Regions from separate parts of the Sphingomonas eleionomae genome, predicted to be linked through region 1. Evidence: predicted binding sites of a transcription regulator. Region 1 holds the regulator's gene; each other region holds the start of a gene.

Region 1 (10,398 bases):
CGATCCCGAAAAATCGGGTGAGGCGCCCGATCCCCTTTCGGCGGAACTCGCCAAGGCCGCGTTTGCGGTCAATCAGGGCGATGCACCGCAGATCGTGCCGCTGGGTCAGGACGGGTCGTTCGCGCTGATCGTGCTGGACCGGGTAGTGGAAGCCGCACCCCCGCCGCTGGCCCGGATTCAAGAGGCTGTGCGCCGCGACTTCATCGTCGACCGCGCGCTGACCCGCGCGCGTCAAACAGCGGCGGCCATCGTCCGCAAGGTCGAAGGCGGCGCAACCCTGGCCGATGCCTTTGCCTCGGCCGGCGTCACCCTGCCCAAGCCGGAACCGGTCAGCGCATCGCGCCTGCAGCTGCTCGCCATCCAGCAGCAGAATCAGGGCCGCGTGCCTGCCCCCCTGTCGCTGATGTTCTCCATGGCCCCGAAAAAGGCCAAGCTGACCCAGGAAGAGGCAAAGCGCGGCTATTACGTCGTCTATCTGGACGCGATCCAGCGCGGCGATGCCACCGGCAACCAGCAGCTGATCGAGCGTCGCCGGGCGGAACTGGCGCAGACATCGGGCGGCGAACTGGTTCAGCAATTCGCCCGTGCGGCTCAGGCAAAGGCCGGCGTCACCCGCAATCAGGGGGCGATCGACCGCGTCACCAATGCGCTGCGTTCGGGCGGTTCGGCCGGAGCCGCTGCCCAGTGATCCACGGGCAGGCGGAAGCACGGGCGGCGCTGGCGGCCGGCCGCCCCGCCCTGCTGTGGCGGACGGCGGTGGCCGACACCGAAACGCCGGTTGGCGCGGCGCTGAAGCTGATCGAGCCGGGGCGCGGCGATTTCCTGCTGGAATCGGTTGAGGGGGGCGCTGTGCGCGGGCGGCACAGCCTGATCGGGCTGGCCCCCGATCTGGTGTTCCGCGCGTCCGGCAACGCGGCAGAGGTGAACCCCCATTGGTCCACCGACCGCGCGGCATTCCGGCCCCATCCGTTGCCCACGCTCGATGCGCTGCGCGATCTCGTCGCCGCTTGCCGGATGGACGTGCCCGCTGCCCTGCCGCGCGCGCTGGCGTGCCTTGTCGGCTATTTCGCATATGAAACGGTGGGTCTGGTGGAAAAGCTGCCCCGGCCCGCGCCCAACCCGGTCGGCGTGCCGGACATGATCTTTGTCCGTCCCACCGTCATCCTGATCTTTGACCGGCTGGCCGACAGCCTGTTCCTGGTCGCCCCGGTGTGGCCGGACAGCGAAACCGATCCGGCCCGGACCATCGAACGTGCGGTGGAACGGATCGACGCGACCGCCGCCCGGCTGGCCAGCGCACCGCCGGCGCCGGAGCCGCGTGCTGCCGAACTGGGCGCGGTGGTTCAGCAACCGGTCCTGCCCGATGGCGCCTATCGCGAAATGGTGGCGCGGGCGAAGGACTATATCGTCGCGGGCGATATCTTTCAGGTCGTGCTGGCGCAGCGGTTCACCGCGCCCTTCCCGCTGCCGCCCATCGAACTCTATCGGTCGCTTCGGCGGATCAATCCTTCGCCGTTCCTCTATCACCTCGACCTGCCCGGCTTTGCGCTGACCGGGTCCAGCCCCGAAATCCTGGTGCGGGTGCGCGATGGCGAAGTCACGATCCGGCCCATTGCGGGAACGCGGCCGCGCGGCGCGACAGGGGCAGAGGACGCCGCCAATCGCAAGAGCCTGCTCGACGATCCAAAGGAACGCGCCGAACATCTGATGCTGCTCGACCTTGGTCGCAACGATGTCGGCCGGGTGGCGGCGGCGGGGACGGTCAAGGTCACCGACAGCTACATGGTCGAATTCTACAGCCATGTGATGCACATCGTGTCCAACGTCACCGGCCGGCTGTCGCCGGACCATGACGCGATCGACGCGCTGTTCGCCGGGTTTCCTGCGGGAACGGTGTCCGGCGCGCCAAAGGTGCGGGCGTGCGAGATCATTGCCGAACTCGAACCGGAAACGCGCGGGCCCTATGCCGGCGGCGTCGGCTATTTCAGCCCGGACGGATCGATGGACAGCTGTATCGTGCTGCGTACCGCCCTGGTTAAGGATGGCGTGATGCACGTTCAGGCCGGCGCAGGCATCGTGGCGGACAGCGATCCCGCCTATGAACAGCGCGAGTGCGAGGCGAAATCCGGCGCCCTGTTCGCCGCCGCCCGCGACGCAGTGGCCCGCGCGCAAGAGGCCGGGTTCGGACAATAAGCGCGGTCGCAAGAGGACGCTCCTCAGCCCCCAACCCCCGCTCATGCTGAGCCTGTCGAAGCATGGCATCCTCCGGCCAGCCAGGGACAGCGTCCTTCGACACGCTCAGGACGACCGCGTTCAGGCGAACAGGCGGCGCTTGTTCAATCCTCGAGCTTTTCGCCCGCCTGTTCCGCCGCGCGGCGCTGTGCTTCCTGATCGTCACGCCACAGGCGGATGAAGTTGCTGTTGCAACCCGTCTGCCCGCCCGTGCCGACGGCGGAACAGCTGCCCGGCATCCCCACCCGGTTCACCTCGTTCACCAGATCGACCCGGCGGGACCAGCTCGCGCTGCTGCTTTCGTCGGGTGGGTCGCGGAACGCCTTTGGAATGCGATAACGTTCGCTTTCGTCCATTCGGGGACACACCACGATCTCGTCCCCCTCCGCCTTGGGGCAGGGATCGTCGCCATAGACCAGGACGCTGCGCACGCGGCGGGGCGGCTCGCCATCGGCGGCGGCCGGCTGGGGCGCGTCCTGCGCCATCGCCAGCGCCATTGCCATCATGCTCAGGATCATCGCACACGCCTCCACGCCCGGCATCGGTTTGCGGTGCCACACCTGTCCACCGGATGAACGGACAGCATCGGGACGATTGCAAGCAACGATGGCGGCGCTATGGCAGAACCATGATCCTCGTCATCGACAATTATGACAGCTTCACCTGGAACCTAGTTCATTATCTGATGGAACTTGGCGCCCCGGTGCAGGTGGTGCGCAACGACGCGATGAGCGCCGCCGACGCGCTTGCCAGCAATGCCAGCGCCTTTCTGATCTCGCCCGGTCCGTGCACCCCGAACGAGGCGGGGATCAGCCTTGATCTGGTCGCCGCCTGCGCCTCGGCCGGAAAGCCGCTGCTCGGCGTGTGCCTGGGCCATCAGGCGATCGGCCAGCATTTCGGCGGAAAGGTGGTGCGCGGCGGCCTGATGCACGGCAAGACCAGCCCGGTGGTGCATGACGGAACCGGCCTGTTCACCGGCCTGCCCTCGCCCTTTACCGCCACGCGATACCACTCGCTGATCGTTCAGGATATTCCGGACGATCTGGTCGTCAACGCGACGGCCACCGACGGCACCGTGATGGGCTTTCGCCACGCATCGCTGCCGATCCATGGCGTTCAGTTCCACCCGGAAAGCATCGCGACCGAACATGGCCATGCAATGCTGGCCAATTTCCTGTCGATTGCGGGGGTCGAGGCGGGGGAACGCGTGTGACGCTGCCCGATGCCCGCCAGCCCCTGTCCGCCGACGCGGCAGAGGACGCCTTTGGCGCAATCCTGGACGCCCGCGTTGACGAGGCGGCGATCGAGGCGTTCCTGATCGCCCTTGCCGATCGCGGAGAAACGCCGCTGGAAATCGCCATTGCTGCCCGCGCGATGCGGGCGCGCATGATCCGCGTCCGGGCGCCGGAAGGGGCGATCGACGTGTGCGGCACGGGCGGCGACGGGCATCACAGCCTGAATGTCTCCACCGCCGTCTCCATCGTCGTAGCCGCCGCCGGCGTGCCGGTGGCCAAGCACGGCAACCGCGCGGCCAGCAGCCGGTCGGGCGCGGCCGATACGCTGGAGGCGCTGGGCCTTGACCTGACCCGCGCGGCGGCGCGGGCGGAGGAAAGCCTGGCGGAACTGGGCATCGCATTCCTGTTCGCCGCCGATCATCATCCCGCGCTGCGGGCGCTGGCGCCGCTCCGCCGCCGGATGGCCCGACGCACGATCTTCAACCTGCTTGGCCCGCTCGCCAATCCGGCCGGCGTGCGTGTGCAGATGATCGGCATTGCCCGCCCCGAACTGGTCCCCGTCTATGCCGAGGCGATGGCGATGCTGGATTATGACGAGGCGGCCGTGATCTGCGGGCTGGAGGGGCTGGACGAACTCAGCCCCGCCGGGCCAAGCGCGGTGGCCAGCATCGGCGACACCGGCCTGCCGCCGGTCATCACGCCCGACCTGGCGGGCCTTGCCCCGCGCCCGCTGGACGATCTGCGCGGCGGCGATGCGGCCCATAATGCCGATGCGCTGCGCCGCCTGTTGCTGGGCGAGCCCGGCGGCTATCGCGACGCAGTGATCCTGAACAGCGCGGCCGCGCTCGTCCTTGCCGGGCACAGCGACACGCTGCTGGCCGGTGCGGAGGAAGCGGCGGAAACCATCGACAACGGGCTTGCCAACGCGCTGCTCGACTGCTGGATCGCATGGCCATGAGTACGATGCTGGCACAGATCCTTGAGGCAAAGGCAGACGAGGTCGCGGCGCGCAAGGCACGGACGGGCGATGCCGACCTTGCCGCCCGCATCACCGCCGCCGGGCCGCCGCGCGGGTTTCGCGCCGCGCTGGATACCCGTGCGGTCAATGGCTATGCCCTGATCGCAGAGATCAAGAAGGCCAGCCCGTCCAAGGGGCTGATCCGAGCGGATTTCGATCCGCCCGCCCATGCCCGCGCCTATGCCGCGGGCGGCGCAACCTGCCTGTCGGTGCTGACCGACGAACGGTGGTTTCAGGGGCATGACGAATATCTGGTCGCCGCCCGCGCCGCCTGTCCCCTGCCCGCGATCCGCAAGGATTTCATGATTGACCCCTGGCAATGCGCCGAATCCCGCGCGCTGGGGGCGGACGCCATCCTGATCATCGTCGCCGCGCTTGAGGATGCGCAAATGGCAGAGATCGAGGCGGCGGCCATGGAACTGGGCATGGATGTGCTGGTCGAGGTGCACGATGCCGACGAAATGGCCCGCGCGGCAGGCCTCAAATCGCGGCTGATCGGGGTAAACAACCGCAACCTCAAGACGTTCGAGGTCAATTTTCAGAACACGTTCGATCTTGTCGCGCTTGCCCCGCCGGGCTGCACCTTTGTCGCGGAAAGCGGCATTGGCGGCCGGGCGGACTGCGACGCGCTGGCCGCGCATGACATCCGCTGCTTTCTGGTCGGCGAAAGCCTGATGCGCCAGCCGGATGTCGAGGCGGCGACGCGGGCACTGGTCGGATGAGCCGCCTGACCCACCTGGATGCCGCAGGGGCGGCGCATATGGTGGATGTCGGCGGAAAGGCGGAAACGGCGCGTCAGGCGGTAGCAACCGGCCGCATCACGATGTCGGCAGAGGCAGCGGCCGCAATCCTGGACGGCACGGCGGCCAAGGGCGACGTGATCGCCACCGCGCGCATCGCCGGCATCATGGCGGCGAAGCGCACGCACGAGCTGATCCCGCTGTGCCACCCCCTGCCCCTGACCCGCATCGCGCTCGACGTGGTTCCAGACGACAGCGGCGTGACCGTGACCGCCACCGTCGGCCTGACCGGCCGGACGGGCGTGGAGATGGAGGCGATGACGGCGGTGTCGGTGGCGCTGCTCACCCTATACGACATGGTAAAGTCGCTGGATAAGGGCATGATCATCCGGGATATTCGCCTGCTGTCCAAGACCGGCGGCAAGTCGGGCGACTGGACGGCGGACTGACTGCCGAAACGGTTCGGCTGAATCCTTCGACAAGCTCAGGATGAGCGACTGTCGCCCAACTGCCCGCCACCTGTTCCCGCTCGTCCTAAGCCTGTCGAAGGACGCTGCCCCGCCCCCTTGGCAACCCCGCTCATCCTGAGCCTATCGAAGGATGCGTCCCTACGCCTTCGGCTATTCCTGCCCGCCAAACCGGCGCTGCTTCACGCCATAGGTGATCCGGATGCGCACCCATTCGCCATATTTCGACTTGCCGCCCACGCGCGGCGGGCGGACGCGGAATTGCCAAGCGGCGGCCAGCACCGCCCGGCCCAGCCGCGATCCGGGGCTTTCGCCGACGATCTCGCAATCCTCCACCCGGTAATCGGGCACGGTTCGGCACATGATCATGCCCCATCCCGGCCCGGCCGCGCTGGACAGATAGCCCGCCAGTTCGGAATCATAGGGTTCCCGGTACCAGGCGGCGGCATAGAGCGGTTCGCCATTGGGACCACTGCCGTCGACGCGCGGGGTATCGCCGGGAATGCCGGTATCCGGCGGCCCCATGGTCGCGCGCGGCGCGGGCGGGCCTGCGCGGCCGGGAGGCGGGGCGCGCCCGATATCGGCCTGCGCCATCTGATCGCGCGACAATTCGATCCACGGGGCCTTGGGGGCAAAATTCTTGACCACCGGTGCCGGCTGGACGGACGGCGTGACGGGGCTGGGCGGCAGGCGGTCGTCGGTTTCGCGCGGACGTTCGGTCGATGGCGGTGGCGGCGCGGCCGCGGGACGGGGCGCGCTGGCGGCGGCGGGCGGCTTTTCCGATACTTCAGCGGCGTCAAAGGTGCTGAGCGCCATATCCACCGGTTCGCGCCTGACCAGCCGGGGGGCCAGTGTCATCATCACCAGCACGATCAGCCCCTCGACCAGCAGCGCCAGCAGAAACGGGCCGCCCCGCCCACGCAACCGTTCCCCGATCCGGGTTCGCCACGTCGGGCGTTCGATGGACTTTGAAACCACGCGAGAAACTTCCGGGGGGCGGCAGGGCTGACTGTCGGGTTAGGGTGCAGATGCGGCCAAGACAAGGCAGCGCGGCGGACACGGTGCAGTTTCCGCGCGCGCCCTCTTTCCCGGCACCGATGCCCGTGCCACATCCGGCCGATGGCACCCCCGCTCCTCCCGCTGGCCGATGCACAGGCCCGGCTGATCGACATGGCCATGCCGGTCGCGGCAGAGGCGTTGCCCATCGCCGGTTGCGCCGGGCGCTGGGCCGCCGAACCGGTCGCCGCGCTGCGCACGCAACCGTCCAGCGACCTGTCGGTGATGGACGGTTATGCCATCGCCAATGCCGCACTGCCCGGCCCCTGGACGGTCATTGGGGAAAGCGCCGCCGGACGGCCGCATGCCGGGCCGGTCGGGCCGGGACAGGCGGTGCGCATCTTTACTGGCGCAGTCATGCCGGCGGGCGCCGACTGCGTGCTGGTACAGGAAGAGGCGGCGCGCGACGGCGACCGGCTGATCCTGACCGGGGCTGGCCCGGCCGCGCCCGGCAGCAACGTCCGGCATCGCGGGCTGGACTTCAGCTCGGGCGCAACGCTGATCCGGGCGGGCGAGCGGATGACCCCGGCGCGCCTCGCCATGGCTGCGATGGCGGGTCATGGCGCGCTGTCGGTCCGCCGCCCGGTACGGGTTGCCGTCGCGGCGACCGGCGATGAACTGCGCCCGCCCGGAACGCCGATGGGCGATGCACAGATACCGGAGACGAACCGGCTGATGCTTGCGGCGATGCTCGCCGATCTGCCCGTGGACATCGTCGACCTTGGCATCCTGCCCGATAACCTCGAAACGCTTACCCGCGCCTTTGCCAGGGTCGATGCCGACCTGCTCGTCACCAGCGGCGGGGCATCGGTGGGCGACCATGACCTGGTGCAGCCCGCGCTGGCGGCGGCGGGGTGGTCCATTGATTTCTGGCGCGTGGCGCTGCGCCCCGGCAAGCCGGTGATGGCCGGGCGGCGCGGCGATGCACTCGTTCTCGGCCTGCCCGGCAATCCGGTTTCGGCATTCGCCACGGCGATGCTGTTCGTCCGGCCGGCCATCGCCGCACTGGGCGGATCGGTCGACCCCCTGCCCCGGCTGACCCCCGCGATCCTGGCCGACCCCCTGCCCGCCAATGGCGAGCGCACCGATTTCCTGCGCGCGGCAATCCTGCCCGACGGGCGCGTCGGCGCGGCGGCGGTACAGGACAGTTCGATGCTGATGACGCTGGCACGCGCCACCTGCCTGATCCACCGGCCCGCTGATGCCCCGGCGGCGGCTGTGGGCGATCCTGTGGATATCCTTGTGATCGCTTGACGCCATACGGAACAAAGCATATACGTTCCCAGTCTGTTCCGACACGGAGGATTGGGGATGCTCACCAAAAAGCAGCATGAGCTGCTGTGCTTCATTGCCGAACGCCTGGGCGAAGACGGCATTTCCCCCTCGTTCGAGGAGATGAAGGAGGCGCTCGACCTCAAATCGAAATCCGGGGTGCACCGGCTGATCGAGGCGCTGGTGGAGCGCGGGTTCATTCGCCGCCTGCCCAATCGCGCCCGCGCGCTCGAAGTGCTGAAGATGCCGGAACGGGGCGATGCAAAGCGGAGCAAGGGTGCAAAACGTGGTGACGTAGCACCACTTTCGCCACCTTCCGCAGTGCAGCGGATGCCGGAACCGGCGAACGACGTCATCGAAATCCCGCTTCATGGCCGCATCGCCGCCGGTGTGCCGATCGAGGCGATGGAGGGATCGCAGATGCTGCCGGTGCCCGCCGCGCTGCTCGGGTCGGGTGAACATTATGCGCTGGAAGTGTCCGGGGATTCGATGGTGGAGGCGGGCATCCTCGACGGCGATTATGCCCTGATCCGTAAGACGGAATCGGCCCGCGACGGCGAAATCGTGGTCGCGCTGATCGACGGGCATGACGCAACGCTCAAATACTTCCGGCGCGAGGGTGCGATGGTCCGGCTGGACCCCGCCAATCGCAGCTATGATCCGCAACGCTACCGCCCTGATCAGGTGCAGGTGCAGGGCCGGCTGTCGGGGCTGCTCCGCCGCTACTGACCAACGGGCCTGGGCGGTGGTGCCACGGGGCGGGCTGGTCGTGGCGGCATCACCGTCGGCGGGTTCAGCCATGGGTGCGCCCCCGGCCCGCGCACGGTGCGAACCGTTCCGCTCGCCAGGGTGATCGCAACGCCGCCGGTCTCCGCCAGCGTTGCCCGGTCCAGGCGCAACCAGCGCGGTACGCATCCGGCCGGCAACCGGCGATCGGCAATCACGATATCGGCAACGGCACACGCATCGCGCATCGCGGTCCATTCGACGAAATGGGCACTGCGGGTGGCAACGACCCGCCAGCTGAGGCCATTGGCATCCCGGACATCGGCCAGGCACAGGTCCGCGCTGCACCGCGCATCGGGCAGGGTGCTGAGCGACAGCGCCTCGCCATCCACCCCCGCTGCCTCGCCCAGCATCGACCGGGTATAGTCCCCCGCCCGGTCGCGCAGCAGCGCCAGCCCGTCCCCGGCCCGGATGGCGACATGGCGGCCATCGCCGGTTACCAGCAGGTCGGGCGGCGGCACGGACAGCGCGCCCAGCGCGCCGATGGCAACGGGTACCGCGCCCCATCGCCGCCATCGCGTCCGCCAGAGCGCGATCCACAGCCCACCGCCGAGCATCGCGGCAAACGCCCATCCCGGCATCGCGGGCAGCATCCGGACTGATCCGGGCGCATCCGCCGTCCAATGGGCAATCGCCAGGATCAGGTCGATGGCCTGCCCCGTCACCCACCATAGCGGCGCGCCCAGCCCCACCGCATCCAGCAGCAGCGCCGCCGCCTCGGCCGGCATGATGACGAACGTGGTGAGCGGAATGGCGACAAGATTGGCAATCGCGCCGTACACGCCGGACTTGTGGAAATGGAACAGCGCAATCGGCGTCAGCACCGCCTCCACCACCAGCCCCGTCAGCAGCAGCGAGGCAAGCCCCCGGCCCAGCCGGGCAAGCCGCCCCTCGTCCCGCCGTTCGAACCAGCCCTGCACCGCCGGATGACTGTGCAGCGCGATGATCGCGGTAACGGCGGCAAAGCTCAGCTGGAAACTGGGGCCGGCCAGGCTTTCCGGCCACAGCAGCAGGACGACGAACGCGCCGGTCGCGACCAGCCGCAGCGTAATCGCCTCCCGCCCCAGCAGCATCGCGGCCAGGATCAGCAGCGCGGCGATGCACGACCGAACCGTCGGCACCTCTGCGCCTGCCAGCCAGGTATAGCCAAGCGCGGCCGCCGCCCCGAACCCTGCAGCGATCAGCGGCACCCGAACCCGCAGGGCAAGTGCCGGAAACAGGGCCAGGATCCGCATGGCCGCCAGGATCGCGGCCCCTACCACCGCCGTGACGTGCAGGCCGCTGATCGACAGCAAATGGGCCAGGCCCGACCGGCGCATCGCCTCTGCATCCGCGTCATTGATGCCGCCGCGATCCCCGGTGGCCAGCGTTGCCGCGATTGCCCCGGCCCCGCCGCCGATCTGCGACTGGATATGCGCCGACAGCCGGTTGCGGACGCCCGCACCGCTGCCCTGGGTCGCATGAATGACCTCAACCGGGCCAAGCGCGCGCCCGGTCGCGCCGATGCCATCGAACCATGCGGCCCGGGCATAGCCATAGGCGCCCGGCAGGGCCGGCGTTGCAGGTGGCATCAACCGGGCGCGCAGCCGGAT
Region 2 (10,398 bases), 420 kb from region 1:
CATTCGTACGCTGTTTATCGGTCCTGCTGTCGTCCAGTTTGAAAATCTCCAAGGGCGGCTGGCAGTTCTTACTAATGATGTAAGTCGTCATCTAGAATCCGCTGGGATTGATACGCCACCAGCCTACGAAATTATTCGTGCAGCAGAAAACCTGAGAGGAGACTATTTTAGCTTTCTACAAGACATGATTGATGAAGCTAATAACGTATTTCGACAAATGCACTTTGGTGTTCAGTTAAGATATCAATTTGACGAAATCCGTCACTTTTCAACGGTTGATCTTATAAAAGCGCTCTTTACTGGACCTCACGAGGAATCCTCCGTAGTTCGCTCGCCGACTGATTTTGGCATGCCAATTAGCGCTCGGGAGGCGAGGCTTGGGATAAACGAGCATTGAAGCAATGACAGCTGCTTCGTCAATTGTTAGTTCATCCGCAAATTTTTGAAAAATCTCTAAGCTTGCTGAATCTGCTCCAGTTAGACCAGTGCCGAAATACGCGTTAGCAAGATAAACTCGTAGAATGTGTATCTTGGAGACTTTTCGCTGCAGGGCGAATGCGCCTACGGCTTCACGTATTTTTCGACGAGTAGATCGCTCGTATCGATTAGATACAGTACGAAACAACTGTATGTCTATTGTACTAGCGCCGCCAAATCGTCTAAACATTAAAGCCTTAATCAATTCGCGACATATAGATCGCCAATCATATCCAGCATGAAGGAAAAATCGACGATCTTCCAAAGCGATGACTACCATCTCCAAATTTGACAACGCTACTGTATTCGATACGCGGCTCGCCAAATGTTGAATTTGCAAGATCACCCTATGAATCCCGAGCAGTGAGCTACGTATCGTGGGTCTTTTGGGCCGCATTCAATCCCTCTACTGGATTTTTGCGCCTTTATCTATAACCTCGCTAAATCCTTCTCAGTTAACCGCCCCTACCTCAATAACCCCCCTCAAATACCGCCCTGTAGAGCTCGCCTCCACCTTCACTACCTGCTCCGGCCGTTGACCTTCGGTCGCCTGCCCATCGTCTCAGCTCTCGGCTGCGCTCGAACTCCGCTCAGGACAGATTTGTCCCCGCATCGCTATCGCAATAGCGGGGCCAAATACCGCCCTGTAAAGCTCGCCTCCACCTTCACCACCGCTTCCGGCGTGCCCGTCGCCACGATCTCCCCGCCCTTCACGCCGCCTTCCGGGCCGAGGTCGATGATCCAGTCCGCGGTCTTGATGACGTCGAGATTGTGTTCGATCACCACCACGCTGTTGCCTTGTTCGACCAGGGCGTGGAGCACCTCCAGCAATTTTCGCACATCCTCGAAATGCAGGCCGGTCGTGGGTTCGTCGAGGATGTAGAGCGTCTGTCCGGTGGAGCGGCGGGCGAGTTCCTTTGACAGTTTCACGCGCTGTGCCTCGCCGCCGGACAGGGTCGTCGCCTGTTGCCCGACCTTGATATAGCCGAGGCCCACTTCGGCCAGCATGGCCATGCGTTCGCGGATCGGGGGCACGGCCTTGAAGAATTCCACCGCATCCTCGACCGTCATGTCGAGTACGTCGGCGATGGACTTGCCCTTGAACTTCACCTCCAGCGTTTCGCGGTTGTACCGCTGGCCATGGCAGACGTCGCAGGTGACATAGACGTCGGGCAGGAAGTGCATCTCGATCTTGAGCACGCCGTCGCCCTGGCACGCCTCGCACCGGCCGCCCTTGACGTTGAAGCTGAACCGGCCGGGTTTGTAGCCGCGCGCCTGGCTTTCGGGCAGGCCGGCGAACCAGTCGCGGATATGGGTGAAGGCGCCGGTATAGGTGGCGGGGTTGGAGCGCGGGGTGCGGCCGATGGGCGACTGGTCGATGTCGATGACCTTGTCGAGATGCTCAAGCCCAGTGATCTTGTCGTGCCGGCCCATGGGCACGCGCGCGCCGTTCAGCGTGCGGGCGGCGGCGGCATACAGGGTGTCGAGCGTGAAGCTGGACTTGCCCGAGCCGGAAACGCCGGTGATGCAGGTGAAGGTGCCGAGCGGCACGCTGGCCGTCACGCCCTTCAGGTTATTGGCGACGGCATTGTGGACGGTGAGTTTTTTTCCGTTGCCCTTGCGCCGTTTCTTGGGGACTTCGATGCTGCGCGTGCCGTTGAGATACTCGGCGGTGACGCTGCCCGGGGTGGCGAGCAGTTCGGGCAGGGTGCCGTGCGCGACGATGGTGCCGCCATGGACGCCCGCGCCCGGCCCCATGTCGATGACATAATCGGCGGTGCGGATCGCATCCTCGTCATGTTCCACCACCAGCACGGTGTTGCCGAGGTCGCGCAGGCGGCGGAGCGTGGCGAGCAGCATGTCGTTATCCCGCTGATGCAGGCCGATGCTGGGTTCGTCGAGGACATAGAGCACGCCGGACAGGCCGGAGCCGATCTGGCTGGCCAGGCGGATGCGCTGGGACTCGCCGCCGGACAGGGTGCCGCTGGTGCGATCGAGGTTGAGGTAATCCAGCCCGACATTGTTGAGGAAGCCGAGGCGTTCCAGAATTTCCTTGAGGATGGGGGCCGCGATCTGCCGCTGCTGATCGGTGAGGGCGTCCGGCAGCGACTGGAACCAGGCGAGGGCGTCGACCACGGACAGGCGGGTCGCGTGGGAAATCGGCTGCTGCGCGATCTTGACCGCCAGCGCTTCTGGCTTGAGGCGGGCGCCGTGGCACGTCTCGCACGGCTGAGCCGCCTGATATTTCGACAGCTCCTCGCGCATCCAGGCGCTTTCGGTTTGCAGGAGGCGGCGGTTGAGATTGCCGATGACGCCCTCGAACGGCTTTTTCACGTCGTACGACTTGCGACCGTCGATGAAGGTGAGCGTGACCGGCTTGCCGCCGGTGCCGTGGAGGATGATGAGCTGAACCTCTCCGGGCAGGTCCTGCCACGGGGTGTCGAGGCTGAACCCGAATTCGCGGGCGAGGCTGGCTAGCACCTGCATGTAATAGGGGCTGGGCGGGTTGGACTTGGCCCAGGGGACGATCGCGCCCTTTTTCAGGGAAAGCGCGGCGTTGGGGACGACGAGGTCGGCGTCGAATTCCTGCCGCTCGCCAAGGCCGTCGCAGGCGGGGCAGGCCCCTTGCGGTGCGTTGAAGCTGAACAGGCGGGGTTCGATTTCCGCGATGGTGAAGCCGCTGACCGGGCAGGCGAATTTTTCGCTGAACACGATGCGGTTGGGCGGGATCCCTGCGCCCTTCATCGCACCCGCGTCCGCGGCCTCATCCTCCCGGCCGGGCACGACGCCGTCGACCAGGTCGACATAGGCAAGGCCCTCGGCCAGTTTCAGCGCGGTCTCGAAGCTTTCCGCCAGCCGCGTGGCGATGTCGTCACGCACGACCAGGCGGTCGACCACCACCTCGATATCGTGCTTGTACTTCTTGTCGAGCGCGGGTGCTTCCTCGATCGGATATTGCTCGCCATCGATGCGGACGCGGGTGAAGCCGGCGCGCTGCCATTCGGCCAGTTCCTTGCGATACTCGCCCTTTCGCCCGCGCACGACGGGGGCGAGGAGGAGCAGGCGCGTCCCTTCCGGCAGGGCGAGCACGCGGTCGACCATCTGGCTGACCGTCTGTGCCGCGATGGGCAGGCCGGTGGCGGGGGAATAGGGGATGCCGACCCGCGCCCAGAGCAGGCGCATATAATCGTAGATCTCCGTCACCGTGGCGACGGTGGAGCGCGGGTTCCGCGACGTCGTTTTCTGTTCGATGCTGATCGCGGGGGACAGGCCCTCGATATGATCGACATCGGGTTTCTGCATCATCTCAAGGAACTGGCGCGCATAGGCGGACAGCGATTCCACGTAGCGCCGCTGCCCCTCCGCATAGATGGTGTCGAAGGCGAGGCTGGACTTGCCGCTGCCCGACAGGCCGGTGATGACCGTGAGCGTGTCGCGCGGAATGTCGATGTCCACGCCCTTGAGATTATGCTCGCGCGCGCCGCGGACGGAGATGTGAGTAAGGCTCATTCCGGCAGTTCTATCTTTGTTCTGGAGGGGAATCCAGTAGGCGAGATAGGGGGTGAAGGGGCCGGTTGCGAGGGGGGCGCGGCCCTTGTCGCGTCAAACGCGTGGCCTCATGTGCAGCGCTGACCCAAGGGGGATGAATCATGCACAACCTGTACGACGTGTCGGTGCCACCGATGATCCGCGCGCTGGCCGCGATGAAGGCGTTTCTGGAAAAGGCGCGCGCTTATGCGGAGGCGCAGGGATGGGATGAGGCCGAGCTGACCGAAGCGCGGCTCTATGCCGATATGGCGCCCCTGATCGGACAGGTGCAGCGGGCAAGCGACAGCGCCAAATTTCTGGCGGTGCGTGTCGGTGGTGCAGAGCCGGTGGCGATGCCGGACGAGGAAACGAGCTTTGCCGAACTGGCCGAGCGGATCGACAGGACCATTGCGGTGCTGAATGCCGTGCCGCGCGATGGATTTGACGGCAAGGAAGACGCCGAGGTCATCCTGAAGACGCCGCGCGGCGACATTCCGTTTCGCGGAACCGATTATGTCCTGAGCTTTGCCATCCCCAATTTCTATTTTCACGTCACGACGGCGTACGCGATCCTCCGAATGAAGGGCGTGCCGGTGGGCAAGATGGATTTTCTGGGTCCGCGATAGGGAACGGCGCATCGCGCAAACGGGATTGCTGGATATCGAAGGTTGTCCAGCGATCGATGCGGATCGCTGCGCTGCCTGTCGATCGCGGACCTTCCCCCCGTCCCTTGGCCCGTGTTGCCGGGGCGGGGTTTGCAGCGTATCCCCCTTGCGCGGCGGCGGGGCTGGTTTCGGGAGCGAGTGACGATGTGTGATCGGGACATGGCGGCGCAGGGGCCGTTCGACTGGGCAATGAACCGGCGGCAGTTCGCGGCGCTGGGCGCGGGGGCGGCGATTGCGGCCTGTGCCCCCGTCGCGGGCGAGGCCGGTGCGGCGCAGGCGGGCGGTTTGAGCGAGGGCATGGTTTCCTTTCCCACCGCCGACGGCACGCTGGATGCGTTTTTCGTCCGCCCGGCATCGGGGCGGCACGCGGCCGTCATCACCTGGCCCGACATTGCCGGCGTGCGCGAGGCGTTCCGCGTGATGGCGCGGCGGCTGGCGGCGCAAGGTCATGCCGTGCTGGTCATCAACCCCTATTACCGCGACGTGCCGAGCGACGCGTTCAAGGATTTTGCCGGTTTTGCAGCCGGTGGCGGCTTTCAGAAAGTCGGCCCGTGGCGCGCGAAGCTGACGCCGGAGGCGGTGATGCGCGATGCCAATGCGGCGATCGCGTGGCTGGACAAGCAGCCATCGGTCGACACGCGGCGCGGCATCGGCAGCCATGGCTATTGCATGGGCGGGCCGTTCACCGTGTTCACCGCCGCTGCACAGCCGGGCCGGGTGAAGGCGGCGGTATCGCTGCACGGCGGGGGGCTGGTCCGCGCGGATACGCCGATGAGCCCGCACAAGATCCTGAGCAAGACCGACGCCAGCTATCACATCGCCGTCGCGCAGAATGACGATGCCAAGGCACCGGGCGACAAGACAGAGTTCAAGGCCGCAGCCGATGCTGCCGGCCGTCCCGCGACGGTCGAGGTCTATGCCGCCGACCATGGCTGGACCGTGATCGACAGCGCGGCCTATAATCAGACAGAGGCCGAGCGCGCCTGGGCCGTGATGAGCGGCCTGTTCAAGGCGCTGTAACCAAGCCGCGCGCCGACAGGAACGGGCCGGGGCGGCGGCAAGCGCCGTGCCCCCGGCATCGGTTCGTTACGCGTGCATCGCCGCAATGGCGCGTCACCGGAGAGTGTGGTACAGTTCCATAGGAATTTTCTATCACTATGATAGACAGTCCATGCTTGTATCAATGCCCTAGACTCACGATTACGCAGCTGCACAATTTTTCGGGGACAGGAATGGCGGATCAGGGTCAACGCGTCGGTGTGCGCGCCTTTCTGGGCTGGATCAGTTTGGTGATGACACCGGACGGCGGGTTCGTGCGGCTGGCGCTGGTTTATGGCATCGCGATCTCTCTTCTGTCGCTGGCGACGCCGATTTCGGTGCAGCTGCTGATCAATTCGGTGGCGAACATCGCGCTGCCCGCGCCGCTGTTCACCCTGTCGGCCATGCTGTTCCTGCTGCTGCTGATCGCGGGCGTGCTGATGGCGTTCCGGGTGCATCTGATGGCATTGTTCGAGCGGCGGCTGTTCGCGCGGATCACGGCGGAAATCACGCTGCGCGCGGTGCACGCCCAGAACCCGTTTTTCGGGGATGAGCGGCGCGGCGACCTGTTCAACCGGTTCTTCGACATGATGACCGTGCAAAAGGCGATGCCCAGCCTGTTGATCGGCGGGTTCACCATCGTGCTGCAGGGGGCCGTGGGCCTGATCGTCACCAGTTTCTATCACCCGTTCTTTCTGGCGTTCAACATGGTGCTGGTGCTGGTCCTGTTCCTGATCTGGCAGATCTGGGCATCGGGCGCGATCCGCACGGCGGTGGGCAAGAGCCACGCCAAGCACAGTGCGGCGCACTGGCTGGAAAGCGTCGGCGGATCGAACGGGTTCTACAAGTCGAGCCGGCACCTGGCGTTCGCCATGGACAAGTCGGAGGCGGTGACCGCGGCCTATGTCGATGCGCACAAGCAGCATTTCCGGTACAGCTTTGTGCAGACCCTGTGCCTGTTGTTCACCTGGGCCGCGGCCAGTGCGGCGCTGCTGGCGCTGGGCGGATGGCTGATCATCCAGAACCAGCTGTCGATCGGTCAGCTGGTGGCGGCCGAACTGATCCTGTCGGGCGTGTTCTATGGCATCGCGCAGCTCGGCTTTTACCTGGAGTCGCTGTACGAACTGGCCGCCGGGCTGGAGGAGCTGGCGCTGTTCTGGGCCATTCCGCAGGAGCCGGAACAGCGCGGCAACGGGCGCGGCCCGGCCGATGGATCAATCCGCTTTCGGGGCGTGCAGCATCACGGCGTGACGCTGGATTTCGAGGTGGCGGCGGGCAAGCAGCTGGCGGTGGCGACGCCGCCGGGGCTGGACCGGACCATCGCGTTCCTGCTGCGCCGGCACGAGACGGCGGAGCGCGGCATCGTGACCGTCGGCGGCGCGGATATCGCATCGTTCGACATGTATCGCCTGCGCGCGGACATCCGCGTGCTGGACCGGCCGACCATCGTGGAAATGTCGATCCGCAACTACCTGACCCTGTCATCGGCGGAGGATGCGATGGGCATGATGGAGGCGCTGGATATCGTTGGCCTGATCGAACGGATCGGCGCACTGCCTCAGGGGCTGGACACGCATCTGTCCAGTTCGGGATGGCCGTTGTCGGTGGGCGAGACGATGGCGCTGAAGCTGGCCGCGGCGCTGCTGGCGCGGCCGCGCGTGCTGATGCTGTCGCCGCTGCTCGACCTGTTGCCGCCGGCGCGGGTGGATGCGGCGCTGGCCCGGATGCGGGAATCGCAGACGACGGTGCTGCAGTTCACCCGGCGGCCCGAGGGGCTGGCCCGCGACGGGCATTTGTGGATCGGGCGGCGCGAACAGCTGCATTGCGAGGGCGAGGGCGAGCTGATCGCGCTGGCGCGTGGTGAGGGAGGCAACCATGCCCTTTCGGCCTGAACATATCGTGCATTTCCGGACGCTGGAGCAGATCCGACCGCCGCGCGCGACCCGGGCGCTGGCATGGATGATCGTGATCGGCATCACCATCGTCACCGTCGCGCTGTTCACCGTGCCATGGGTGCAGACCAGTGCGGGATCGGGCCAGATCGGCGCGCTGAACCCCGATGACCGGTTGCAGGAGGTGACTGCGCTGGTCCCCGGCCGGGTCGAACGCTGGTACGTTCAGGACGGCCAGCGGGTGAAGCGCGGCGACCCGATTGCGCGGATCGAGGACAATGACCCCGACCTGCTGGCCCGGCTGGCCGCAGAGCGCGCGCAGGTGCTGGCCGAGATCGCGGCGGCGGAACAGGCGATGGCGGTGGCGCAGCTGGACGTGAACCGGTCGCGCCAGCTGTTCAGCGAGGGGCTGGCCGCGCGGCGCGATTATGAAGCGACCCAGATCAAGGTGGCGGATCACCGGGCCAAGCTGGCGGAATCGCGCGCGAAGCTGAGCCGGGTGGACGTGACGCTGAACCGGCAGTCGGCGCAGCTGGTGCGGGCGCCGCGCGACGGGCGCATCCAGTCGATCAATGCGGCCGCCGGCGCGACGTTGGTCAGCCCCGGCGATCCGCTGGCGACGTTGGCACCGGAGGCGCCGGAGCGGGTCGTCGAGCTGATGGTGGACGGGCGCGACGTGGCGCTGATCCGGCCCGGCCGTCCGGTGCGGCTGGCGTTCGAGGGGTGGCCCGCGATCCAGTTCAGCGGATGGCCGTCGATCGCGCAGGGGATGTTCGACGGACGCGTCCGATCGGTCGACCCGTCGGCGCAGATCAACGGCCTGTTCCGCGTGCTGGTGGAACCGATGCCGGGCAAGCCCGCATGGCCCGACGACGATTTCGTGCGGCTGGGCGCGAAGGCGCGCGGCTGGATCCAGATGGAGACGGTGTCGCTGGGCTATGAGCTGTGGCGTCAGCTGAACGATTTCCCGCTCGAGTTCCGCCGCCCCGCCATCGAGGGCGAGAGCAAGGCGGGCGGCATGACGTCCGGCCCGGTGGAGAAGAAGAAATGAAGCGCGGCGCGCTGGTCGCGACACTGCTGGCGCTGACGCCGGGTGCCGTGTGGGCGCAGGAAATGGCTGCGTCCTTCGACAGGCTCAGGACCAGCGAGGGGGGTGGCGGGGTCGGATCGTCAACCCGCCAGCCCGCTCATGCTGAGCCTGTCGAAGCATCGTCGCAGATGGCCATGCCGGGCAGCGATCTTCGCCCAACCCGGAACGAGCAGGGGGGTGCGGCCGTCCAGGTTGACTCTGCCACCCGGACGGGCGTGCTGTCGCTGGACGCGGTGCTGCGATCATCGGCGACCCATGCGCCCGCCATCTTGGAGGCGATGGCCAAGGAACGGGCGGCGGATGGCAAGGCGTTGTCCGCGCGCGGTGCGTTCGACCTGTTGTTCGAAGGCGATGCCAGTTCGCGCCTGCTGGGCTATTATGACGGCAGCTATGTCGAAGGGCAGGTAACGCGCCCGCTGCAGACCAATGGCGGTGCGGTGTACGGCGCCTATCGCGTGTCGCGCGGGGATTTTCCCGAATATTATGGCGACCGCTTCACCAACCGGCTGGGCGAGGTGAAGGTGGGCGCGGTGTTTTCGCTGATGCGGGACCGGTGGATCGATGCGCGGCGCACCGGCGTCGGCCTGGCCGACCGCGACATCGACCTGGCCCGGCTGGACCGCGAGATGGTGGCGATCGGCGTGCAGCGCCGGGCCATCGCCGCCTATCAGGACTGGGTGGCGGCGGGACAGCGCGTTGCGGTTTATCGCGATCTGCTGACCCTGGCGAGTGAGCGGCAGCAGTCGATCGAGCGGCAGATCCAGCTGGGCGCGCGGCCCGACATTCTGGGCACGGAAAACCGCCAGAACATCGTCCGTCGCCAGTCATTGCTGGTCCGGTCGCAACAGCAGCTTGAGGCGGCGGCCAATGCCCTGTCCTTTTTCCTGCGCGATGCCAATGGCGAGCCGATGGTGCCGCTGGCCGAACAATTGCCGCGCGAATTTCCGGCATTCGACCTGCCGCCGCTGACCCGCGATCTGGGCCGGCGGGTGGAGCGGCCCGATCTGGACGCGATCCTGGTGCGGCTGGACCAGAATGAGCAGCGCCGCCGGCTGGCCGAAAACGACATGCGGCCGCGCCTCGACCTGAAGGGCGAATTGTCCAAGGATGTCGGCCCGGTCGGGCTGGGCGGCGATACCAAAACGCCGACCGAGGCGATTGTCGGCGTCAAATTCTCGCTGCCGCTGGAACGGCGGGCCGCGCGCGGGCGGATTGCCGAGGCACAGGCCGAGGCCGATGCGCTGCGCCGTCGCCGCCAGTTGATCGAGGACCAGATCCTGGTCGAGGTCAACGGGCTGGCCATTCAGGTGCAGGCGGCGGAAAAGCTGGCCGGGCTGGCGGCTGACGAGGCGGCGCTGGCAACGCGCATGGCCGAGGCGGAGCGGCGGCGGTTCACGCTGGGCGTCAGCGATTTCATCCTGGTCAATCTGCGCGAGGAAGCGGCAGCGGACGCGCAGCTGCGCCGGCTGGATGCGCAATATGCCCGGTCGGCGGCGCGGGCCGAGCTGGTCGCGGCGACGGTGGACCGGGATCAGCTAGGCCTGTGAGCCCCGCCTGACCGGGATTTTCGGGGCAGTGCCGCACGGGCCGGTTGACGACCCCGCATCGCCAGCGCATCGGGTGCGCGTTCAACGGGCGGAGCGCGCATGACGGCAACGAGAGTGGCGGGGATCGAGCTGGGCGGGACCAAGTGCATCTGCACGCTGGC
Region 3 (10,398 bases), 260 kb from region 1:
GGCATCGGCCATGACGTCACCCGCTGGTATGCCCGCGCGGTCACGATCATGGATGCGGATCAGTTGGCGGGCACGATGGTGGAACAGCTGGCCAGCCTGTTCGACAGCGAATGAGCATCGGCGTTGCGCCGCCAGCCGGGGGCTTTGCCGGGCCTGTGAAGCGCAGCGTCACCATTGCCGGGCACGAAACCTCGATCAGTCTGGAACCGGTATTCTGGGCCGCGCTGGAGGCAGAGGCAACCGCCCGCGCCCTGCCGCTGTCCGCGCTGATCGCGGCCATCGATGCGGCCCGGATCGTGGCGGACGTTCCCCCCAATCTGGCCAGCGCCATCCGCAGCTGGTTGCTGGTTCAGGCTCAGCGGGCCGGTTCGGCCTCGTAATCGGCGCGGGTAAAGGCGGGCTGCATCGCCGGTTCGCGGACGACGGGGCGCAGGCCGGTCCAGCCCTGCGTCTGCCGCCGGTCAATCAGCGTGCCGTCCGCCACGGCGCGGCGATACCGCGCCTCCTCTGCTTCAGCGGTGCCGAGATCCGCCAGCGCGGGCTGGGATGCAAAACGCGGCGGGCGGGCAATGTCTCGCAGGTCGCTGGCGATCCACGAACCGGCCAATATGCCCATCAGGACGGCCACGCCGATCACCCCGGCCACCATACGCACCGTCCGGCTTTTTATCAGTCGATGCCGCTTCATCGCCATGAAGCGCAGCATCGCGCCGATGGTTGCATCAGGTCAACAGTTTCGGGCCGTCGCGTTCCAGCTTGTCGCGGATGCGCCCGGCCGCCAGCGCCAGCATCGGCGGCAGGTCGAGCGTCAGGTGGACATGATCGTCGGCGACATCGACAATCGCCTCGACCCGCTGGCCCAGCGCAATCACCGCAAAGGCCAGCCGGTCGCCATCCCATTGCGGATCATGGATGCTGCCGCCGGGGATCCATTCGGCCAGCTTGTTGATCCCCTTGCCGATCCGCTCGCGCGCACCCGTGCGGCCGAGCTGGTGCGGCAGATCGACCTCGATCGGCGCGCTCATCGGGCGAACAACATCGAATCATCGGCAAATGCCTTGAACTCAAGCGCATTGCCACTGGGGTCGCGGAAAAACATGGTCGCCTGCTCTCCCGGCTGGCCGCGGAAACGGACATGGGGTTCGATACCGAAGGGGATGCCGGCATCGGCAACACGGCGGGCCAGCCCCTCCCATTGCGACATGGTGAGGACCACCCCGAAATGCGGCACCGGGACATCATGGCCGTCCACCGGATTGCTCGCCTCTGCCGGGCGGGCCGTTTCGCTGACATGGACAACCAGTTGATGGCCGAACAGGTCGAAATCCACCCAGTGCGCGTCGGAGCGTCCCTCCGGACAGCCGAGCAGATCGCCGTAAAAGCTGCGCGCGGCGGCCAGATCATGGACGGGAATGGCGAGATGAAAGGGGCGAAGGCCGGTCATGCCCCACTCCTAGCAAAGCCGGGCAGGCTGGGCGAGGGCCAAGCAAGCCCCTCCCCTGCCGCGCGTCGATGGGCTACAGCGCGCGCATGACGCTGCCCCCTCGCCTTGCGCCTTGGATCGCCCTTGCGGCGGGCCTTGCCTCTCCCGTCGGTTTCGCCCCGCTGGACCTGTGGCCGGTGCTGCTGGTCGCGCTGGCGGTATGGCTATGGACGCTGCACGATGCGCCGACGCTGAAGGCCGCGCTGTGGCAATCCTGGTTGTTCGGCGTCGGGCATTTCACCATCGGCAACAACTGGATTCAGCACGCCTTCGACTATCAGGACAAGATGCCGCCAGTCCTTGGTTACTTCGCGGTCGTGGCGCTGGCGCTGTATCTGGCGGTCTATCCGATGCTGGCTGGGGGGCTTGCCTGGCGGTTCGGGCGGACGGGTGGGCGGCCGGGCGCGGCGTTCGTACTGATGGCCGCGGCGGCGTGGATCGTCACCGAATGGCTGCGCGCCAGCCTGTTCACCGGCTATAGCTGGAACCCGCTGTCGGTGGCGTGGCTGCCAGTGGGCGGCGTGGCGCAGTTGAGCGCGTGGACCGGCACCTATGCGCTTTCCGGGCTGACCATGCTGGTGGCCGGCTCGCTGCTGCTGCTTGCGCAGCGTCGATGGCGCTTTGCCCTTGCCGTGATCGGTCCCGTTGCCGTGGCCGCGCTGCTGCTGTTTCCGATTGACCTGACCCGGCCAGTGAACGCGACGCCGCCGCCCCGCGTCCGCGTGCTTCAGCCCAATATCGGCCAGGAATCGGTGCGCGACCCGGGCTATGAGGAGCGCATCTTCCGCACCCTGCTCGACATGACCCCGGCACAGCATCCCGAACCGACGCTGGTGGTGTGGCCGGAGGGGTCGGTGGAATATTATCTTGAGGATGATTATCCGCCCGGCTGGTATTTCGAAATGCCGGCCAGCGTCGCCCGCCGCCGGATCGCCGCCCGCCTTCGGCCACAGGACCATGCGCTGGTCGGCGGCAACGCCCTGTTGTTCGGCGATGATCCGATCATCGATGCGGCAACCAATTCGGTGTTCCTGATCCGCCCTGATGGCCAGATCGGCCCGCGGTACGACAAGGCGCATCTGGTTCCCTATGGCGAATATCTGCCGATGCGCTCGATCCTGCAGCCGCTGGGCCTGTCGCGGCTGGTGATGGGCGACATCGATTTCCGCCCCGGATCCGGCCCGGCGAACATCCCCGTGCCAGGCTTTGGCCTGGTCGGCGTGCAGATCTGTTACGAGATCATCTTTTCGGGTCAGACGGTCAATCCGCGCCAGCGGCCGCGCATGATCGTCAATCCCTCGCTCGATGGCTGGTTCGGCGCATGGGGTCCGCCCCAGCATCTGGCCCAGGCGCGGCTGCGCGCGATCGAGGAAGGGTTGCCGGTGCTGCGGTCCACCCCCAACGGAATTTCGGCGGTGATAGACGCGCACGGCCGCCTGATCGGCACGGTGCCGCACGGGCAACGGGGCGTGATCGACGTGTCCTTGCCGGATGCGCTGCCGCCGACCCTGTTCTCCCGGCTGGGCAACTGGCTGGCCCTTGTCTGCGCGGTGCTTCTGGCAGCCGCCGCCCTTGCCGCGCGCCGCTTCGCTCGCTAGAGGCGCATATAAGGAAAGCTTTATATGGGCATGGCAACGGCCCGGCTTTTCCGCGACATTCATCCCGATCAGAGGATTACCATGCGTTCCAGCTATCTTTTCACGTCCGAATCGGTGTCCGAAGGCCATCCCGACAAGGTGTCCGACCAGATTTCCGACGCCATTGTCGACCTGTTCCTGTCCAAGGATCCCGAAGCGCGCATCGCCTGCGAAACGCTGACCACGACCCAGCTGGTCGTGCTGGCGGGCGAAATCCGCTGCAAGGGCGTCTATGAAAACGGCGAATGGGCGCCGGGCGCACAGGAAGAGATCGAGGCGACCGTCCGCAATACTGTCCGCGATATCGGGTATGAGCAGGACGGCTTTCACTGGCAGACGCTCCGGTTCGAAAACAACCTGCACGGCCAGTCGGCGCACATCGCACAGGGTGTCGATGCCAGCGGCAACAAGGACGAGGGCGCCGGCGATCAGGGCATCATGTTCGGCTATGCCGCCGACGATACGCCCGACCTGATGCCGGCCACGCTGTATTACAGCCACAAGATCCTGGAGCAGATGGCCGCCGACCGTCATTCAAAAAAAGCCCCGTTCCTTGAGCCGGACGCCAAGAGCCAGGTGACGCTGCGGTACGAGGGCAGCAAGCCCGTCGCCTGCACCGCGATCGTCGTGTCCACCCAGCACGCGCCGGGTTACGATACGGGCGACAAGGAAGCCGAACTGCACGCCTATGTGAAGTCGGTGGTCGCCGACGTGATCCCCGCCGAACTGCTGAGCGACGAGACCGTCTATCACATCAACCCGACCGGCAGCTTCGAAATCGGCGGCCCGGATGGTGACGCCGGCCTGACTGGGCGCAAGATCATCGTCGACACCTATGGCGGCGCCAGCCCCCATGGCGGCGGCGCGTTCAGCGGCAAGGATCCGACCAAGGTCGACCGTTCGGCCGCGTACATCACCCGCTATCTGGCCAAGAACGTCGTTGCCGCGGGCCTCGCCCAGCGGTGCACGATCCAGATCGCCTATGCCATCGGCGTGTCCAAGCCGCTTTCGCTCTATGTTGACACGCATGGCACCGGCACGGTCGGCGATGATGCGATCGAAGCGGCGATTCAGTCGATCGAGAAGCTGGGCGGCCTGACCCCGCGCGGCATCCGCACGCATCTTGGCCTGAACAAGCCGATCTATAAGAAGACCGCCGCCTATGGTCATTTCGGCCGTAAGCCCGAAGGCGACTTCTTCCCGTGGGAGCGGCTGGACCTGGTCGACGACCTGAAGGCCGCGCTGGCCTGAACCCCTCAGGGGGCAACGAACCAAGGAAAGGGCGGCGCTTCCCCCGGGATGCGCCGCTTTTTTCATTGGCGCGCACCGGATCGCCGGAAGAATCCGGTTGCCGTGTACGGACCATGTCGCCACCCTTCCCGCGACATGGTCGGGAGGGGCGTAGCATGATGATTCGATTGGCGTTTTCACTGCTGCTGCTGACAGCGCCGCTTCCCCTTGCCGCACAACAGGCGCGCGAGCTGAAGGTGAAGCCCGGCAATCCCTATCGCCACAAACCCAGCCGGATCGAGATACCGGGGACCGTCCTGGGTGCGCGAATGCAAAGCGCGCGGGACCTCACGCAAACCGAAAGCGACATATCGTTCCAGTATGAGCCGGAGGATGGATCGGATCTTTATTCCATCTATGTCTATCGGCTGGCGGGCGCGTCCATCCCGATTTGGTTCGACCGGGCACGCTGGTCGATCGAACATCGGCCGGAAGTCTATGGCACACCGGTGCTGACCAGTGATCCGCTGACCTTTCAGGGCAGCGGGCCGGGCAACAAGGCGGGACTGGTCGCCGCCTATCGGACCGAGAAGAATTATCGTTCCACAGCGGTCGCCATGACCGGCATCGACGGATGGATCATCAAGGTCCGTTATTCCAGCGAGACGGCGACGCCGGAACAAGCCCGCGAGCGCACGATTCAGGCGATCCAGTCGCTGCGCTGGCCCAAGCCGGGGAAGAAGGACACGCCGCCGGCGGTGCTGACACCGGTACAGGACTGCCCATCGGCAATCGCCACCGCCGCATCGACCAGGTCGGTCAAGGACGATGGCACTTCGGCCATTCTGGGTGCGGTGCTGTCGATGGCGGCGGCGGACATCAAGGGCAAGGACAAGGCGGAACCGGCAGAGCCCGTCACCTGGTGCCGCGATCCCAAGCTGGGCGATGATGGCGTGTACCGCGCGAACGCGGCGACCAACGGCTATTTCCTGGCGTCATCCGACAGCGGACGCGGCCTGAGCGTCAGCCCGCAGATGAAGCTAAAGGATGACGCGCCGGATGGATGGGTCGTTCGCTTCGTCGATCTGGAAAGGACCTATGTGCTGCCGATGCAGGATGCGCTGCCCTCCCCCGACCGGGCACTGGCGGTGCTGAGCGAGGAAAAGCCCGTCAGCTCGGTCAGCACGGTCGGCAAGAAAAAGGAAATCACCATCGATACCGGTGTTTTGACCGAATAGCGCGGTATCGACCCCTTTCGCTTTGCAGCAAAGCCGATAAGCTGGGTGCGTCGGCGATAGCGACGCCACGATAATGACAGGGGGAACCATGGTGCTCGACAGGCGCAGCCTGATCATGGGCGGCGGGGTTGCCGCCATCGGACTTGGCACTGCACCACGCGCGGCGAGGGCGCAGGGAATGGCCTTTGCGCCACCCCCGCCGATCGTCCCCGTCATGGCCCGGCGCGACCGGATGTTCCGCGTCACCGTGTGCCTGCGCCCCTTCCTGGCCACCGGGCCGCGCATCGAATTGGAGCGGGTGGGCGGCAAGCGGGTCGTCCACCATTACGGCCATGGCGGCAGCGGCTGGTCGCTGTCCTGGGGATCGGCGCAGATCGCGGTCCCGCTGGCGCTGGCCCAGGGGAAACGCATCGCGGTGATCGGCGCGGGCTGTATCGGCCTGACCAGCGCGATTACCGCGCAGCGCATGGGCGCGGATGTGACGATCTATACCAAGGACCGCTTTCCCGACACGCGTTCCTCCTGGGCGACGGGCGCATGGACGCCATCCTCGCGCATCGCCCATGTCGATGCCGCTGGCCCCGATTTCCCGGCGAAATGGGAACGGATGGCGCGGGCCAGCTTTGCCATGCACCAGAGCTATCTGGGCATGGCGGGCGATCCGGTGGAATGGACCGACCGTTATCTGTTGTCCGATACGCCCGCCGAACCGCGCGCGGCGCGGCTGGCGGCGCTGGAGGCGGCGCATCCGGGACGAGCGCATTTCGCGGAACTGGACCCGATGGTCGCCGACATGGTGCCCAAAAGCCAGCCGCTGGACCCGGCACAGCACCCCTTCCCCACCGCCTATGCCCGGCGGACATCGACCATGACCTATAATGTCGCGGCCTATTGCCGGCAACTGGAGGCGGAGTTTCTGGCCGCCGGGGGACGCTTTGTGCACGACACATTCGCCTCTGTCCGCGACCTTCGCCGGATTGCCGAACCGGTGGTGATGAACTGCACCGGCTATGCGGCAAAGGCGCTGTTCGGGGACGAGCGGCTGGTGCCGGTGCGCGGGCAGATCGCGTGGCTGCTGCCCCAGCCGGGCGTCACCTATGGCATTTACTACCGCAAGCTGTCGGTGCTGGCGCGGCGCGACGGCATCGTCGTGCAGCCGCTGGGCGATGACGATTATTTCGGGTTTGGCGATGAAAGCGAGGCACCGGACATGGCGGCCGCCTATGCCGGGATCGACGATGCAGCGGCCTTGTTTGCGGGCAAGCCGGCGGCCTGACGCCGCGCGCGGCTTGCCCCGGCGGCCGGTTGTCGCCAAAGCGCACGGCCATGAACGATCCGACGACCATTCGCCGCCTGTATGGCCGACGCCAGGGGCACAAGCTGCGTCAGGGCCAGTCCGCGCTGGTCGAGGAATTGCTGCCACAGGTCAGCGTTCCGGAAAGCGGCCCGGTGACGGCAGAAACGCTGTTCGGCGATGACCGCCCGCTGGAGGTGGAAATCGGGTTCGGCGCGGGCGAGCATCTGGCCGGACAGGCGGCGATGCGGCCCGACCATGGCTTTATCGGGTGCGAACCGTTCCTGAACGGTGTCGTTGGCGCGCTGGGCCATATCCGCGATGGGGGGCTGACCAATGTCCGGCTGCACATGGGCGATGCACTGGAAGTGATCGAGCGGCTGCCCGATGCCAGCCTGACGCGCGTCTATCTGCTCCACCCCGATCCATGGCGAAAGGCGCGCCATGCCAAGCGGCGCATGGTCAATCATGGCCCGCTCGACCTGATCGCCGCCAAGCTGAAACCGGGCGCGGAATTCCGGCTGGGCACCGACGATCCCACCTATTGCCGCTGGTCGATGATGGTGATGAACCAACGGCCCGATTTCAAATGGCTGGCCACCAGCGCCGCCGATTTCCTGACGCGGCCCGATGACTGGCCGGAAACCCGCTATGAGCGAAAGGCCCGGCGGCAGGGGCACGAGGTGTGGTACTTTCGCTACCGGCGCGTCTGACGCCGGATCGCTGACACTGTAAGGAACGGCGCGTGGATCGTGCCGGTTCCGCCCGTTCACTGACCGGGCGCGGCTTCGTGCTGCGCGCGCCCTTCCCCAGACAGCGATTTCAGGCGGCGTTGACGCGGACCCTATTTGGAACATAAGTAGAACATATGTCCGAATCGCTTCGCCTTGTCCGGCGCAGGATCGCCAGGATCGAACGGCGTGGGCCGCTGGTCGATGCGCGGCCGGCCGACCGCTCGCCGACCGGGCATCCGGCGATCGACCGCGCGCTGGGCGGTGGATTGATGCGCGGCCGGTTGCACGAGGTGCTGGCGACATCGGCGGATGCGGGCAGCGGATCGGGATTTGCGGCGCTCTGCGCTCAGCTGATCGGGGGGGAGATGTTGTGGCTGGTCGAGGAACCGGCCTGGCGGATGGCGGGGGCACTGTGCCCGTCCGGGCTGGCAGCGATCGGCATGGACCCAGCGCGGTTGATCGTCGGCGTGCTGCCCGATGCGGCGGCGGTGCTGCGGGCGGCGGTGGATGGCCTTCGCTGTCCGGCGCTGGGCGCGGTGGCGATCGAACTGGCGGGCGATCCACGCGCACTCGACCTGACGGCCAGTCGGCGATTGGCGCTGGCGGCCGAATCCCACGGGGTCACCGCGATCCTGTTGCGGCTGGACGGCGCGGCGTCGCCCAATGCGGCGCAGACACGGTGGCGGGTATCGGCGGCCCCGTCCGTCCCGCTGGCCGCCAATGCCCCCGGCCATCCGGCCTGGGATATCGAATTGATGCGCCAGCGCGGCCGACCGGATGGCGGCAACTGGCGCGTGGAGTGGAACCGTGAACAGGGACGATTATGCGATTGGCGGAACGGGGATGCAGCGGCGCTTCCTGGCGCTGTGGTTCCCGTTCCTGCCGACCGACCGGCTGCTGCGCGACCGCCCCTTCGCCAGGCGGGGTGACGGCCCGCTGGTCCTGATCGACCGGCAGCGCGGCGCCATGCGGCTGACCGCGTGCGATGCCGATGCGCTGTCCCATGGCCTTGCTCCCGGCATGACGCTGGCCGATGCACAGGCGCGTGTGCCGGCGCTGATCGCGGTGGTCGCCGATCCGGCGGCCGACCGGCAATGGCTGGAACGGATCGCCGATGCGTGTGACCGGTTCACGCCGCTGGTCGAGGCGGAGCCGCCCGACGCTCTGGTGCTCGACATGACCGGATGCCTGCACCGCCATGATGGCGAGGCGGGGCTGATCGCGGATGTATCGGCAGCGATGCGGCGCTGGGCCAGCGGTATCCGGCTGGCGATGGCGGCAACGCCGGAGGGGGCAAGGGCGCTCGCCAGGTTTCAGTCCGCGCCCGCGCGCGATGAGGCAGCGGCGCTGCGCCGGTTGCCGGTCAGTGCGCTGGAACTGGACAGCGAAAGCGAACATGGCCTGCGCCGGGCGGGCCTGAAGACCATCGGCGATCTGGCCGATCAGCCGCCGGCGCCGCTCGCCGCGCGGTTCGGGGCAGAGGCTATCGACCGGCTGAACCGGGTGCTGGGGCGCAGCGACAGCCGCATCACCCCGCGCCGCGCGCTGCCTGCGCTGATGCTTGAGCGCCGCTTTGCCGAACCGATTGCGACGGCCGACACTGCAATGGCGGTGATCGGCGAACTGGCGGTCGAGGCGTCGGCCGCGCTTGAGGAACGCCGCCGGGGCGGACGCCGCTTTGTCGCGCGCCTGTATCGCAGCGATGGCCATGTCATCGACCTTTCCGTCGAAAGCGGCCTTCCCCTGCGCGATCCGGCGCGGATTCAGCGATTGTTCGAAGAACGGGTGGGGGCGCTGGCCGATCCCATCGACCCCGGTTTCGGGTTCGACATGATCCGGCTGGCCGTGCCGCAGGACGAGCCACTGGCTGCCGCGCAACTGGCACTGGAGGGGGGCGAGACGCGGGAAGAGGCGGTGGCCGCGCTGATCGACCGGCTCAGCACCCGGGTCGGCCGCCAGCGGGTGCGCCGGTTCGTCACGCGCGACAGCCACATGCCCGAACAGGCGTCGCTCGCCCTGCCCGCCATGGATGTTCAGGCCCCCGCCCCCTGGCCCGAACCGGAAGCAGGCGAGCCGCCGCTGCGTCCCGTTCACCTGTTCGATCCGCCCCAGCCGGTCGAGGTGATCGCCGGCCTGCCCGACGGGCCGCCCCAGCGATTCCGCTGGCGCCGCACCCTGCACGAAGTGGCACGGGCCGAGGGGCCGGAACGGATCAGCGCCGAATGGTGGCGGCGCGCGCCGGGCGACCCCGGTCTGACGCGGGATTATTACCGGGTAGAGGATGTGCGCGGCCGCCGCTTCTGGCTGTTCCGCCACGGCCTGTATGGCGATGAACGCGCCGATCCCCGCTGGTATGTCCACGGCCTGTTCGCGTGAGCGAGACAGGCCCAACAGAAGCGCCTGTTCGCGTGAGCGAGGAAAGGCCAACCGTCACCCTGAACGGGGTTCAGGGTCGATCTCTCCTCCGCACCGCCCGGCTGAAAAGGCGGAGTGGATGCTGAAACAGGTTGAGCATGACGGCGGAAAATCGGGCAGCGTCGTCCAGCTTGTCCCGGCTGAGCGGCCGCGCGGACAGGGCGATGATGCGCCGCCAGCGCCCTTTGCGGAACTGGTTACCGCCACGCATTTCTCGTTCCTGCGCGGGGCATCGAACCCCGCCGATCTGATCCTGCGTGCGGTCGATCTTGGCCTTGCGGGCATCGGCATTGCCGATCGCAACACGGTGGCAGGCGTGGTCCGCGCCTGGAGCGCGCTGAAACGGGTGCGGGAGGCGCAGGCAGAG

What was found. The regulator LexA, encoded in region 1, represses DNA repair genes until DNA is damaged. The targets are predictions, from matches to a motif close to GTTCCNCNCTTGTTCT.
Region 2: the regulator LexA is predicted to act here: its motif matches at 3,995-4,010, upstream of uvrA (excinuclease ABC subunit UvrA).
Region 3: the regulator LexA is predicted to act here: its motif matches at 7,733-7,748, upstream of ACNI3Q_RS12225 (ImuA family protein).

The regions. Positions count from the first base shown of each region.
Region 1 covers NZ_JBLTWP010000004.1:473,391-483,788, reverse strand. The annotation lists gene ACNI3Q_RS13485 (peptidylprolyl isomerase) at 1-688, shown strand, start outside; gene ACNI3Q_RS13480 (anthranilate synthase component I family protein) at 685-2,193, shown strand; gene ACNI3Q_RS13475 (hypothetical protein) at 2,337-2,750, opposite strand; gene ACNI3Q_RS13470 (anthranilate synthase component II) at 2,861-3,445, shown strand; gene trpD (anthranilate phosphoribosyltransferase) at 3,442-4,425, shown strand; gene trpC (indole-3-glycerol phosphate synthase TrpC) at 4,422-5,207, shown strand; gene moaC (cyclic pyranopterin monophosphate synthase MoaC) at 5,204-5,674, shown strand; gene ACNI3Q_RS13450 (energy transducer TonB family protein) at 5,846-6,616, opposite strand; gene ACNI3Q_RS13445 (molybdopterin molybdotransferase MoeA) at 6,812-8,002, shown strand; gene lexA (transcriptional repressor LexA) at 8,060-8,749, shown strand; gene ACNI3Q_RS13435 (ComEC/Rec2 family competence protein) at 8,743-10,398, opposite strand, start outside.
Region 2 covers NZ_JBLTWP010000004.1:55,158-65,555, forward strand. The annotation lists gene ACNI3Q_RS11475 (biosynthetic peptidoglycan transglycosylase) at 269-874, opposite strand; gene uvrA (excinuclease ABC subunit UvrA) at 1,093-3,987, opposite strand; gene ACNI3Q_RS11485 (DUF1993 domain-containing protein) at 4,128-4,631, shown strand; gene ACNI3Q_RS11490 (dienelactone hydrolase family protein) at 4,815-5,690, shown strand; gene ACNI3Q_RS11495 (ABC transporter transmembrane domain-containing protein) at 5,903-7,600, shown strand; gene ACNI3Q_RS11500 (efflux RND transporter periplasmic adaptor subunit) at 7,584-8,651, shown strand; gene ACNI3Q_RS11505 (TolC family protein) at 8,648-10,237, shown strand; gene ACNI3Q_RS11510 (ROK family protein) at 10,337-10,398, shown strand, end outside.
Region 3 covers NZ_JBLTWP010000004.1:212,884-223,281, reverse strand. The annotation lists gene cobT (cobaltochelatase subunit CobT) at 1-114, shown strand, start outside; gene ACNI3Q_RS12270 (ribbon-helix-helix domain-containing protein) at 111-380, shown strand; gene ACNI3Q_RS12265 (hypothetical protein) at 356-655, opposite strand; gene ACNI3Q_RS12260 (polyhydroxyalkanoic acid system family protein) at 723-1,025, opposite strand; gene ACNI3Q_RS12255 (VOC family protein) at 1,022-1,444, opposite strand; gene lnt (apolipoprotein N-acyltransferase) at 1,531-3,081, shown strand; gene metK (methionine adenosyltransferase) at 3,163-4,371, shown strand; gene ACNI3Q_RS12240 (hypothetical protein) at 4,527-5,588, shown strand; gene ACNI3Q_RS12235 (FAD-dependent oxidoreductase) at 5,662-6,864, shown strand; gene trmB (tRNA (guanosine(46)-N7)-methyltransferase TrmB) at 6,915-7,595, shown strand; gene ACNI3Q_RS12225 (ImuA family protein) at 7,751-8,545, shown strand; gene ACNI3Q_RS12220 (Y-family DNA polymerase) at 8,460-9,992, shown strand; gene ACNI3Q_RS12215 (error-prone DNA polymerase) at 10,111-10,398, shown strand, end outside.